DNA from 2 places in the Marinobacter sp. LV10R520-4 genome. Region 2 is predicted to be linked to the other one. Evidence: riboswitches for the same ligand, from Rfam matches in the RefSeq annotation. Region 2 holds a riboswitch; the other holds the start of a gene.
The links. Region 2 has a riboswitch for thiamine pyrophosphate ahead of ATG98_RS08790 (3-oxoacyl-ACP reductase). Riboswitches for the same ligand answer to the same signal wherever they lie in the genome.
Positions count from the first base shown of each region.

Region 1: linked by a shared signal. The riboswitch ahead of thiB (thiamine ABC transporter substrate binding subunit) and the one ahead of ATG98_RS08790 (3-oxoacyl-ACP reductase) in region 2 are both predicted to bind thiamine pyrophosphate.

Region 1 is NZ_PDJM01000001.1:3,532,713-3,538,478, reverse strand. It holds gene ATG98_RS17170 (carboxymuconolactone decarboxylase family protein) at 1-321, shown strand, start outside; gene yghU (glutathione-dependent disulfide-bond oxidoreductase) at 417-1,292, shown strand; gene ATG98_RS17160 (TetR/AcrR family transcriptional regulator) at 1,361-1,861, opposite strand; TPP riboswitch at 2,185-2,277, shown strand; gene thiB (thiamine ABC transporter substrate binding subunit) at 2,326-3,387, shown strand; gene thiP (thiamine/thiamine pyrophosphate ABC transporter permease) at 3,400-5,079, shown strand; gene ATG98_RS17145 (ATP-binding cassette domain-containing protein) at 5,072-5,698, shown strand; gene ATG98_RS17140 (MlaE family ABC transporter permease) at 5,756-5,766, shown strand, end outside.
Region 2 is NZ_PDJM01000001.1:1,806,588-1,812,353, reverse strand. It holds gene ATG98_RS08795 (LLM class flavin-dependent oxidoreductase) at 1-1,155, opposite strand, end outside; gene ATG98_RS08790 (3-oxoacyl-ACP reductase) at 1,155-1,928, opposite strand; TPP riboswitch at 1,976-2,072, opposite strand; TPP riboswitch at 2,162-2,270, shown strand; gene ATG98_RS08785 (sodium:solute symporter family protein) at 2,390-3,829, shown strand; gene ATG98_RS08780 (alpha/beta hydrolase family esterase) at 3,876-5,066, opposite strand; gene ATG98_RS08775 (CopG family transcriptional regulator) at 5,099-5,515, opposite strand.

The sequences.
Region 1 (5,766 bases), 1.7 Mb from region 2:
TACTGCGTGCCCGCACACACCGGCATCGCCAAGAGCATGAACGTTGATGACGGCATCACTGACGCTCTGCGTAACGAAACACCGTTACCGACAGACCGGCTGGAAACCCTGCGCGACTTCACCCTCGCCGTTGTGCGCGGCCGCGGCAACGTGGATGACAGCGCCGTGGCAGCATTTCTGGAGGCCGGATTCACCAAGCGCCAGATTCTTGAGGTCATTCTTGGCACCGCACAGAAGGTGATGAGCAACTACACAAATCACCTTGCCGACACGCCGATAGACAAGCCGTTCCAGAAGTTTGAGTGGCACAAGGCTGACTAATATGCCCAGCAAGTCGGAGGCGGTTCTCGTTTCCCGCCCTGACGTGTCGCTGCTCTATTAAATGCTTTATTTATTTCTAAAAGAGGGTCAGGATCATGTCGAACAGCCATCAATATGCACCACCACAGGTTTGGACCTGGGACGCCGAAAGCGGCGGAACGTGGGCCAGTGTTAACCGCCCCATAGCCGGCGCGACACATGAGGTGACGCTGCCGCGTGGAAAGCACCCTTTGCAGATTTATTCGATGGGAACACCCAATGGCCAGAAGGTCACCATCATGGCCGAAGAGCTGCTGTCCATCGGTGAAACCGGGGCCGAATACGATGCTCACCTGATCCAGATTGGCGAAGGCGACCAGTTTTCATCCGGCTTTGTCGACGTAAATCCAAACTCGAAAATCCCGGCTCTGTTTGATACGGAGAGCGGCAGCCGAGTTTTTGAAAGCGGTGCGATCCTTTTTTATCTGGCTGAGACGTTCGGGCACTTTCTTCCAAAGGACACGGCTGCACGCACCGAAGTACTGAACTGGCTGTTCTGGCTGCAAGGTTCAGCGCCCTATCTGGGCGGCGGATTCGGGCACTTCTACGCCTATGCACCCGAGAAGTTAGAATACCCGATCAATCGCTTCACGATGGAAGTGAAACGCCAACTGGACGTGCTTGACCGGGAGCTAGCCGAGCACCGTTTTCTCGGCGGAGACGAGTATTCCATTGCCGACATAGCCACTTGGCCATGGTATGGCAATTTGGTGCTGGGAGAGGCCTATGGTGCGGGTGAATTCCTGCAGGTCGAAAGCTACAAGAACCTGCGCCGCTGGGCACAAGAGATCTTTGAACGCCCCGCTGTCAAACGTGGCCGCAAAGTCAACCGCACTTGGGGTGAGCTTTCAGAGCAACTGCACGAGCGGCATGATGCCTCGGATTTTGATTTGAAAACTCAAGAAAAACTGGCACCTAAAACGATCGACTAAACAGTCTGCCTTGAAGAAGCCTGCTCCCTGCCCTAAGGCAACAAGAGCAGGCAAATACGCGATAAATATTAGCGTTTATCTGTAACACCGTCCTTACGCAGAGCTTCCAGGGACAGTGCCATATCTTCAGCAAGAGCATGAACAGTCGCACTGTTGACGTCACGTTGGGCGAAAGCGCGTAACCCCATTACTTCTGCCTGCAAGCGCCGCCCAAGGCGAACGGGATCAAGCCGGGCATCCAGTTCCCCGATCTGCTGTGCCGCATCAAAACGATCAATAAAGCGTTCTTCCATGCCTGCCAACAAATCTTCGGCCTTGCGCCAGGCGGCCAACCCAGCCAATGGTGATGGGTAAGCGTTCAAAGTGCGCTCAAACTCGGCCAGCCCCAAGCGGGCATAACGCTCCAAGGACTCCTGAAAAAGCCCATCTTTGCTGCCAAAAGTGGCATAGATACTACCCGGTCGCATATCGAGTGCTTTCTCCAGATCCTTCAACGAGGTGGCATGAAAGCCCTTTTGCCAGAACAGCTGAAGAGCCCGCTCCAGAGAGTCTTGCCGGTTGTGAATCATCGCGCGAGCCCTGGTCAATTCCAGATTTTTGAGGCTGAGACGTAGCTTCAGGGAAAATTTTAAGTCATCATCCGATTTTGTATTGAACAACTACTCAAGTACAGCTACAACCTGATAAATTCCCAATATCACGCGGTTCTGTTCCGGTTGGTGGGGTTTGCGCAGTGGATGCGTTGGTTAAATATTTTCACGAAACCTTGGTATACCACCGTGTTTGATATGATCTCCTATGCTGCGTCAAGACGGTAAGCTTGTCTTTGCATGTTGGTATAGTTTTGTCGATCTGCGGTGTCGTCCTTATAAGGCTTAGGCTGTTATACTCACCCATCTCAACGGGGTGCCTCCAACAGGCTGAGACCATACCCGCGGAACCTGCCCCGGATAATGCCGGCGAAGGAATTGAGCTTTAATCGGCCGAAAACCGCGTATGGTGCCCCAAAACCGGATTTTGAGGTTTAACCACCATGCCGTATTCGCTGTTCCAACGCGTTGTTCAAAAGAGTCAGACTGCCCTACTCCCTGCTAAAACCCAGACAGTTTTAGGGCTCTTTATCCTCATTTTTACCAGTTTATCCAGCGCTACCGAAAACCCAGATTTAACGGTATACACCCACCCCTCGTTCGCAGCGGAATGGGGGCCGGGGCCGGCGGTAAAAACGGCGTTTGAGCAGCGCTGTGACTGCCAACTTAATTATGTGGTGCTCGACAGCGGCGGAGACATTCTACAGCGACTGAGGCTAGAAGGTACCAGCAGCTCAGCCGACCTGGTGTTGGGCCTAGACACCGGCACCATGGAACTGGCTCGCGCCACTGGGCTATTGGCGCCGCACAATGTAAACCTGGACGCTCTCAATCTGCCTATCCTCTGGCAAGACCCATTATTCGTACCCTACGACTGGGGCCACTTCGCGTTTGTTTACGACACCGAGCAGTTGGCCAACCCGCCAACAAATCTGGCTGAGCTGATTGCGGCACCGGATGATTTGAAGATCATTATTCAGGACCCGCGCACTAGTACACCTGGCCTTGGCCTTTTGCTTTGGATGCGCCACGTTTACGGCGACGATGCCGGGGCCAAGTGGGAACAGTTGCAGAAAAAAATCCTGACCACCACAAAGAGCTGGAGTGACGGCTATTTTTCATTGTTTATGAACGGTGAAGCGCCAATGATTTTGTCTTACAGCACCTCACCGGCTTACCACATGGCCATCGACAAGACCGAGCGCTATCAGGCAGCGGCGTTCAGCGAGGGGCACTACCTGCAAGTAGAAGTAGCGGCGGTGGTCGCCAGTTCACCACATAAAGCGCTGGCAAGGGAGTTTTTGGACTTCATGTTGAGCGCCGACTTTCAACGCCATATTCCGCTGAAGAACGTTATGTACCCGGCTATTGATCTGGGCGCCGAATTGCCCGATGTTTTTAACCGTTTGATACAGCCGTCCCGCACTCTGTTTTTTGATCCGGCCGAGGTGGCACAACATCGTCGCGAATGGGTCGATGAGTGGCTGGAAGCCATGACACGCTAGCGGAGCTGGCTAATGCAAAATCCGCTGAGCTTTTATAAAACCCATCGCGCGCCCCTGAGCCACCCCGGCTGGCAGTTGGCACCCGGCCTGCTGATCGCCCTGGCCATAATCACGCTGACGGCCACAGGCGTGGGCGCCCTACTATGGCAAGCACCGGCGCTAAACCCGGCAGAACTCTGGCACAGCCGTTACCTGCGCAATGTGGTTAGTTTTACCGTTTGGCAGGCGCTGCTGTCCGTGCTTATCAGCACGCTGCTGGCCATTCCCGTTGCCCGGGCGCTGGCGCGGCAACCCCGGTTTCCCGGCCGCGGCCTGCTGCTTCGGCTGATGGAGCTCAGCCTGGTGATGCCCACCATTGTGGTGGTCTCTGGTTTGGTTAACGTTTACGGCCGCCAGGGTTGGCTCACTGGGATTGTGAGTGACTTTGCACCGGCGCTGCAGTGGAACTTGTACGGCTTGAACGGCATTGTTTTGGCCCATGTGTTTTTTAACGCCCCGCTGATTGCGCGCATTCTACTTCAAGCTTTGGAGGCGACACCGCAAGGCCAAAAGCGCCTGGCTAGCCAAATGGGCCTGCGCGGTTTTATGCTGTGGCGGGTTCTGGACTGGCCGGCCATGAAGCCGGTGTTGCCCGGGTTGCTGGCGCTGGTGTTTACCCTGTGCTTTACCAGTTTTGCCATTGTAATGACGTTGGGCGGCGGGCCAGGTTCAACCACATTGGAAGTGGCCATTTACCAGGCCCTGCGTTTTGAGTTCGATTTTGGCCGCGCCGCTTTGCTGGCACTGGTGCAGCTGGGTATTTGTGGGAGCCTGTGGTGGCTGGTTCTGGGCATGGGTGAGCACACCAGTGTGTTGTCGGAACGACGCTTCAGCCAACCACCGCCGCGACGCGATAATCGCGGAGGCGCACGATTTTTCGACGCTACACTGATACTGGCCTTCGCCGTTTTCCTGCTGCTACCGCTGCTGGCTATTGCCGTCCGCGGTTATCCTGGGCTGGCCACGCTGCCCATGCTTGATCCACAAACAGCGCTATTCCAAGCCACTGTGAAAAGCCTGGTGATTGCCCTGCCCGCAGGCCTGTTGGCGGTCATCGCCACTCTGGCCATTGTTGCGGCCGGGCAATTCCCCAAGGCAAAAACGGTCACTCACAGCGCCGGCTACCTGCCATTAATAGTGCCTCCACTGGTATTGGGAACCGGTCTGTTTCTGCTGTTTCGCCCAAGCCTGGGCGCAGCCGGCCAGGGAATGCTTCTGGTAGTGCTGATAAACGCCATGATGGCGCTGCCCTTTATTCTGCAGTTGGTCCGCGGGCCGCTGGCGAGCCTGGACCAGTCAAGCCGGCAGCAAGCTGACCAGCTGGGCATTCTGGGCTGGTATCGCTGGCGCTGGTTGCACTGGCCGCGGCTCAAGCGGCCATTAGCGTTGGCGCTGGCCTACGGGGTCGGCCTCTCTCTCGGCGATTTTGGGGTGATTGCGCTGTTTGGCTCGCCTGGTGCACCCACGCTTCCGGTGCTGCTGTACCAGCAGCTCGGCAGCTATCAACTGGTTGCAGCAGCGGCTACTGGGCTTTGGCTTATTCTACTGTTGTTGATGATATTCAGCCTGGCTCATGTTCTTACCCGCGCCGCCCGCTTACGCCCATTCGCCCGACCGCAGAACCTATCCGTTATGGACATTCGCCATGCTTGATGTTTCCGGTCTAGGTTTTCACTACCCGACTTCACCCGACCAACATGGGCCAAAGTGGCAGTTTGATTTTACGCTGGCACCCGGCGAATGCCTTGCTATTCATGACGTCAGTGGTTCTGGCAAATCCACCCTGCTCAATCTGCTTGCCGGGTTCCTGCAAGCAAGTGGCGGCTCTATTCGCTGGCGCCAGCAGGAATTGACGCCATTGCCACCTTGGGAGCGCCCGATCACCAGTGTGTTTCAGGAGCACAATCTGTTTGAGCACCTGAACGTTGCAGATAACATCGGCCTTGGCCTTCATCCGGGATTAAAGCTGTCAGGCACACAGAAGCAAACCATCGCCGCTGCTTTAGAGCGCGTGGGTCTGGCCGGCATGGGCAAGCGCCGCCCGGCGCAACTGTCCGGCGGTCAGCGTCAGCGGGTGGCCTTGCTGCGAGCACTGCTGCGCGGCCAGCCCCTGTTACTATTGGACGAACCCCTGACCGGGCTTGATCCAGACGCCCGTCATATTTTGCACGGCCTGTTGCTGGAACAAAAACGCGACGGTGTGGCGATGATACTGGCCAGCCACGATGCGGAAGACCGCCAGGTACTGGCGGATAAGGTCTGGAGTCTTTAAGCTGCTATCCATTAGTTATTATCCTGGGAGTTTGGCAACAACGTGACCCGTGCTGACATGTCGGATTA
Region 2 (5,766 bases):
GCCTTCGTTACGGAACCAGTGCTCCATCTTGTCGGCAATCTGCTCGGGTGTGCCAATCATGGTGCAGTGGCCACCCCCCGCCGCCAGCCGGCCTAACAGCTGGCGCAGAGTCGGCTGTTCGGTTTCGATAATGCGTAAAATGGTGCTGTAGCGGCCCTGCGGCCCGCTAAACTCTTCCAATGGCGGCAGCGCTGGCACCGGTGCATCTAGATCCCAGCCCGAACAGTCCTGGCCGATAAACATGGCCAGCTGGCGCAAAGATGAATCCACGGGTAACAGCTCGTCAAGCTCACGCTGTTTGGCTTTTGCTTCCGCTTCGGTGGGTGCCACGTAAGTGACCAAGCCCGGTAGGATCGGCACATACACCTCGCGGCCCGCGGCTTTCACCCGCTGTTTGATGTCGCGGTAATAGCTTTGCGCCGCCGGCAAATCGTAGGCAACGGCATAAATCGCCTCAGCGCATCTGGCCGCCAGCTCCCGCCCGGGCTCCGACGCGCCGGCTTGAAACAATACCGGGTGCCCCTGCACCGGGCGCGGCACGTTCAACGGTCCGTCTACCCGAAAAAACTCTCCTTGGTGGTTTATCGGTCGCACCTTGGCGGGGTCGGCGTAATGGCCTTGGCGATCAAACCGCAAAGCGTCATCAGCCCAGGAGTCCCACAATCCCAACACAGCCTGCACAAACTCGTCGGCGCGGCGGTAACGCTCGGCGTGGCCGGGCATAGCGTCATAACCGTGGTTGCGGGCTTCTACATCAAACATCGAAGTAACCACGTTCCAGCCAATGCGGCCGCCGGAGATATGATCCAGCGATGCGACTAAACGCGCGGCGTGAAACGGTGTGTAAAAAGTGCTGGATACGGTGCTGATAAACCCGATTTTTTCCGTGGCCCGGCTCATGGCGGCCATGGCCGTTAGCGGCTCCAGGTAAAACCAGCTGCCGTCTGACACATTGCCCGCCGAATTGCTGTCGGCGAAAAATACGGCGTCCAGCTTGCCCCGTTCGGCGGTTTGCGCCAGGCGCTCGTAATAGCGAATGTCTCCCAACTGCTCCACCGCCGACTGCGGGTGGCGCCAGGCTGCTCGATGATGGCCACAACCCATCAGAAACAGGTTGATGTGCATCATCCGTTGATGTGAACCGGAGGCCGCCATCAGTTTTTCACCAATCCGCCGTCTACCACCAGGTTCTGCCCGGTTACCGAGCGCGACCAGGGTGACGCAAAAAACAAGGTAGCATCGGCAAACTCTGCCGGCGTGGTCACCCGTCGCAACGGTGTGCTGGCGGCGATGAAATCGAACACCGCCTCAGGCGTTGCAGCAGATGCGTCCGTGGTGCGCAGTAGACCACCCGACACCATATTCACGGTGATGTTATCCGGGCCCAGATCCTGCGACAGGGTACGGGTAAGCGACAGCAAAGCCGCTTTACCCGCAGTGTAATCGTGGTACGGCACCACCGGGTTCTGGAACAAGTTTGTCCCCACATTCACAATGCGGCCAAAACCCTGTTCGCGCATACCAGCCAGCGCGGCCTGGGTGGTGTTCAGCGCGCCACCCACCACGCCGGCAAACTGCTGGTTCAGATTCTCCCAGGTCAGCTGATCCGCATTCGGGCGAGCATCGCCGTTGAACGAGAAATCTGGTAAGGCATTATTGATTACCGTGGTCACCGGAAACCCGAAATGTTGCCGGGCCTGGGCAAACATCGCCTGCACAGCGGCGCGGTCGGTCACGTCAGCCTGCACCGCAAGGGCACGTACCGGTTCTTCAGCGGCCAGTTTGTGCGCCGCTTCGGCGCTGTTGCGGTAGTTAATGACAACGTTGGCGCCTTCCCGCAAAAACGCGCGCACCAGGTGTTCGCCCAAACCGCGGGCAGCACCGGTTATCAAAACCAGCTGTTGATCAAGACGGACGGATTTGTGCATAGACACCTCATGGCTGAGGCGAAGGTATGAATGGACAGATTGGGTGCGGGCGCACCCTCTGACATCCCTTCGCCAGTATGAACTGGATCAGGTTCAACGGGTGTGCTCTCAGCCCTGCAAAGCAGGACACCCCGTGTCGAGCCAAAACCATAGCACAACGGCGGCACGAATATGCAGGCCAAACCGCCATTAATAGCGGCAATTGACAAGTACGAACAGACTTCCTACTCTATTGCCATTCCTGGGGGCGCCATTGCGATGGCTGAGACTCCGCACTTAGTGCGGTAACCCTTCGAACCTGATCCGGGTAATGCCGGCGAAGGGAAGGAAAACGCCTGCTTTACGCTTGCCTGTGCGCCCCTTTCTTTCCCCGCTGCTTGTCTTGGTTGTCCCGGTTGTACTATTGACCCGCCACCTTTGGCGATGACGCTCCCGCCTGCCGCGGCAAGGAAAATTTACCCATGCTCAGCACCTCTACCGCCCTTATATGGCTGGTTTTATTCGCCGCACTTTTTGCGATACCCGGCCTGATTTACGCCCGCCACAAGCAAGACAAACTGGACGACTTTCTGGTCGCCCGCAACAGCCAGAGCAGCTCTGCCACCCTGCTAACCTTGCTGGCAACCACCATGGGTACCTGGATTCTGTTTGGCCCGGCCCAGGCCGCCACCTGGGGTGGCATTGGTGCTGTGACCGGTTATGCTCTGGGTGCCCTGGCACCGCGGCTGATCATGATTCCCTTGGGCAAACGCATTCGAACATTAATGCCCGAAGGCCACACCCTCACCGAATTTGTGCTCGGCCGCTATGGTCGCGTTATGTACGGCTTCGTGCTGGTGATCATGGTTTTTTATCTGTTTATCAGCCTGACTGCGGGCCTGACTGCCATTGCCAAAATGGTGTCTTTACTAGCGCCGGTGCCCTTATGGCTAACCGCCAGCATCGTCATGGGCGCCACTCTGCTGTACACCCTGTACGGCGGCCTGCGAGTCACCATTTTTACCGACCGGGTACAAATGCTGGTGATTTTGCCCTTTTTGGCGCTATTAATTGGCTTTGGCTGGAAGGCCACCGGTGGTCTGGCCCCGGCGATTCAAGGTTTGCAGGAAAAAGCTCCACACCTGCTTAACCCACTGGACATCAACGGCCTGAAATCCGGCCTGACCTTTTTCCTGGCAGTGGTGCTGACCGGGTTATTTTACCAAGGCACCTGGCAGCGTATTTTCGCCGCCCGCGATAACAAGGTTATCCGCAACGGTTTTATCATCAGTGGTCTGTTGAGTTTCCCCATCATTTTCATCATGGGTTTGTTCGGGCTGGCGTTTGTAGGCCTGGGCTTGCCGGGTGACGGTTCGGTGGCGCTGTTCAGCGTGTTGCTGGCGGACGTACCCGTGTGGTTTGCGATTGGCCTGTTACCCTTTGGGCTGGCGCTGATTATGAGCAGTGCCGACTCCACCATCAGCGGGCTGACCAGCATCATGGTCATAGACCTGCGCCGGCTGCTGCCAAAGTTGAGCAACCATAGCCTGCTGTCGCTGTCCCGCTGGCTGATTGTGTTGTTGTCGGTACCGGTGCTGTTTGTGGCGGCCCAAGGTTACAGCGTGCTTTACCTGTTTCTGCTGGCCGATCTGCTGTGCTGCGCCGCTGCTTTCCCGGTATTTTTTGGCTTCTACAACGCCCGTTACCAAAGCTACAACGCCGCGATTAGCACGTTTGCCGGCCTGGCTACCGGGTTAATGCTGTTTCCCGCACCGGGGGCGCCGCTCACCTATTTGCTGGAATCTTTCCTGCTCGCAACCTTTGTACCCATTGCGGTGTCGTTATTGTTGCTGCTAATGCCAAAAGGAGAGCGCTTCGATTTTTCCATCTTGGCGCAGCAGGTGCGGAAGCTGGAAGGGTAATCTGCAGCCGCTAATAGCCGGCTTACGATTGCCCTTAACGTGACGTCTACCGCTGCTCGACTTTTGAATGCGTCAGGAAAAAGCGCAGCATTTCCCCAGTCGCATCCGGACCTTTCGGGTCGGTATACGAGCCTTGAGGCGCACCACCGGCCCAGGCGTGGCCGGCGCCGTGAATCGACCACTGTTCAACAATAGCCTTGCCGTTGGCATCATGATGAGTCGTGCGGGTATAGGCATGGCCGTTGGGCACCTTCCCTTGTTCACTTTTGATATCAATCGCGTTTTTCGGTCCGCTGCCCGAGCCGATAGAGCTAGAATACTGCGCCGCAACGCGGTCGCCATTGCCAGGGTGTACCGTGGTGTCGCGGTCACCGTGGAATATGATGGCGGGAATTTTCTGATCCATTGACGACATTGCGCCAGCACCCGCCCTCTTGTTATTACGGCTTGCAAGAGGCGCGGCATCACCTCGCATGGCCGCAAGTGCTGAAGGTATACTGTGTGCGGCACCGTGGGGAAGACCAGAATGAACGCCCACCGCTGCGTATAAGTCCGGGTGGGTCATTGCAAGGGTGGTTGCCATGGCACCGCCGGCGGACAATCCCGCCACATAAACCCGTTGCTCGTCCAACTTATACTCATCGACAATCTGCCGCGTCATACCGGCAAGAATTGCCGGTTCGCCGTTCTCGCGTTGTTGATCGCTTGGTTTGAACCAGTTCCAACACTTGGAGTGATTGACAAAAGCTGTTTGAGCGGGATAGAGCACCAGACACAACTGCGATTCCGCAAGCGTGTTCATACCCGTACCAGCCGCAAAATCATCCGGATTCTGGGTACATCCGTGCAGCATAACCACCAGCGGCAGGGACTGGCCGTGATAACCACTGGGAATGTACAGTTTGTAGTCGCGGCTGCCCGTTTGATTAGTAAAGGTGTCACTGTTAAACGTTGCACCTTCGGGTAGCGCTTCGACGGAAGATGCCAAACCTGTGCTCAACCCGTTCAAACCCGATAGTTTGCCGCGCAGAAGATCGCCCACAGGCTTAGCCCTGTCTGGCGTGCCTTGGCCCGCCATGCGTTCGGCTGACACAGGCTTGACCACTTTATTTAGGTTCGACGTGCCGTGCAACGCTCGCTGTATTATTGCGGTCGCTTCCTGCAGTTGGCCCGCTTGAGTCAATCGAGTGGCTTCTTTCAGATTGGCCATAAGCGTTTCGTTGATTGAACGATTCATGGAAATGTCCCTCGGCGTGAATGAATACACTACTAATAGATTCTGTCCGCCAAGGCGGCCTTGACCGCCTTGCTCGCTTGTAGAGCGCCTAGAACGGCAATCGATTCAATCGTCGCCAAGGCAAGCTCAGGGGAAACATCCTCGGCAATACTGGCAAGTCCCAGCACTTGAATCTGTAGTACTTCTCCCTTGGTTTGCAGCGCTTCAAGATCACGACGGCTGTAATACTGCAAGCCCAGCACATAGGTCTTGCGAGCAACCGTTTCCTTGACCACGTCCGCATGGACCGCTAACTGGTTGCGAATCGCCGTGCGGATCAGATCGCTGCGATTAGAATAAAACCCTTCTTGTACCAGCAGATCAATCTGCCCCAGGTCCACCACACCAAGGTTGATAGTGAGCTTTTCGGTGGTGTCGCCTGTCTTGCGTCGTATCTCATGCACGCTCATCGCTTTTCCTTGTTGATTAGCACTGGCCAAACACTTTAAAACTCCGTATGGAATCCAAATAGAATCCATATGGATGTTATATGGCGTATCTAGATGACTGTCAAGGAACAAATGGATCAGGCATAGAGGGGGCTGTAAGAAAAAACGCTGACGGCGTCCTGCGAAAGCGTCAGCTTATAGTTTGGCGTAAATACATCTACTAACGAAGCAGGTGCGACCGCTGGAGGGGCAAAAAATGCAGGATTAAAAGA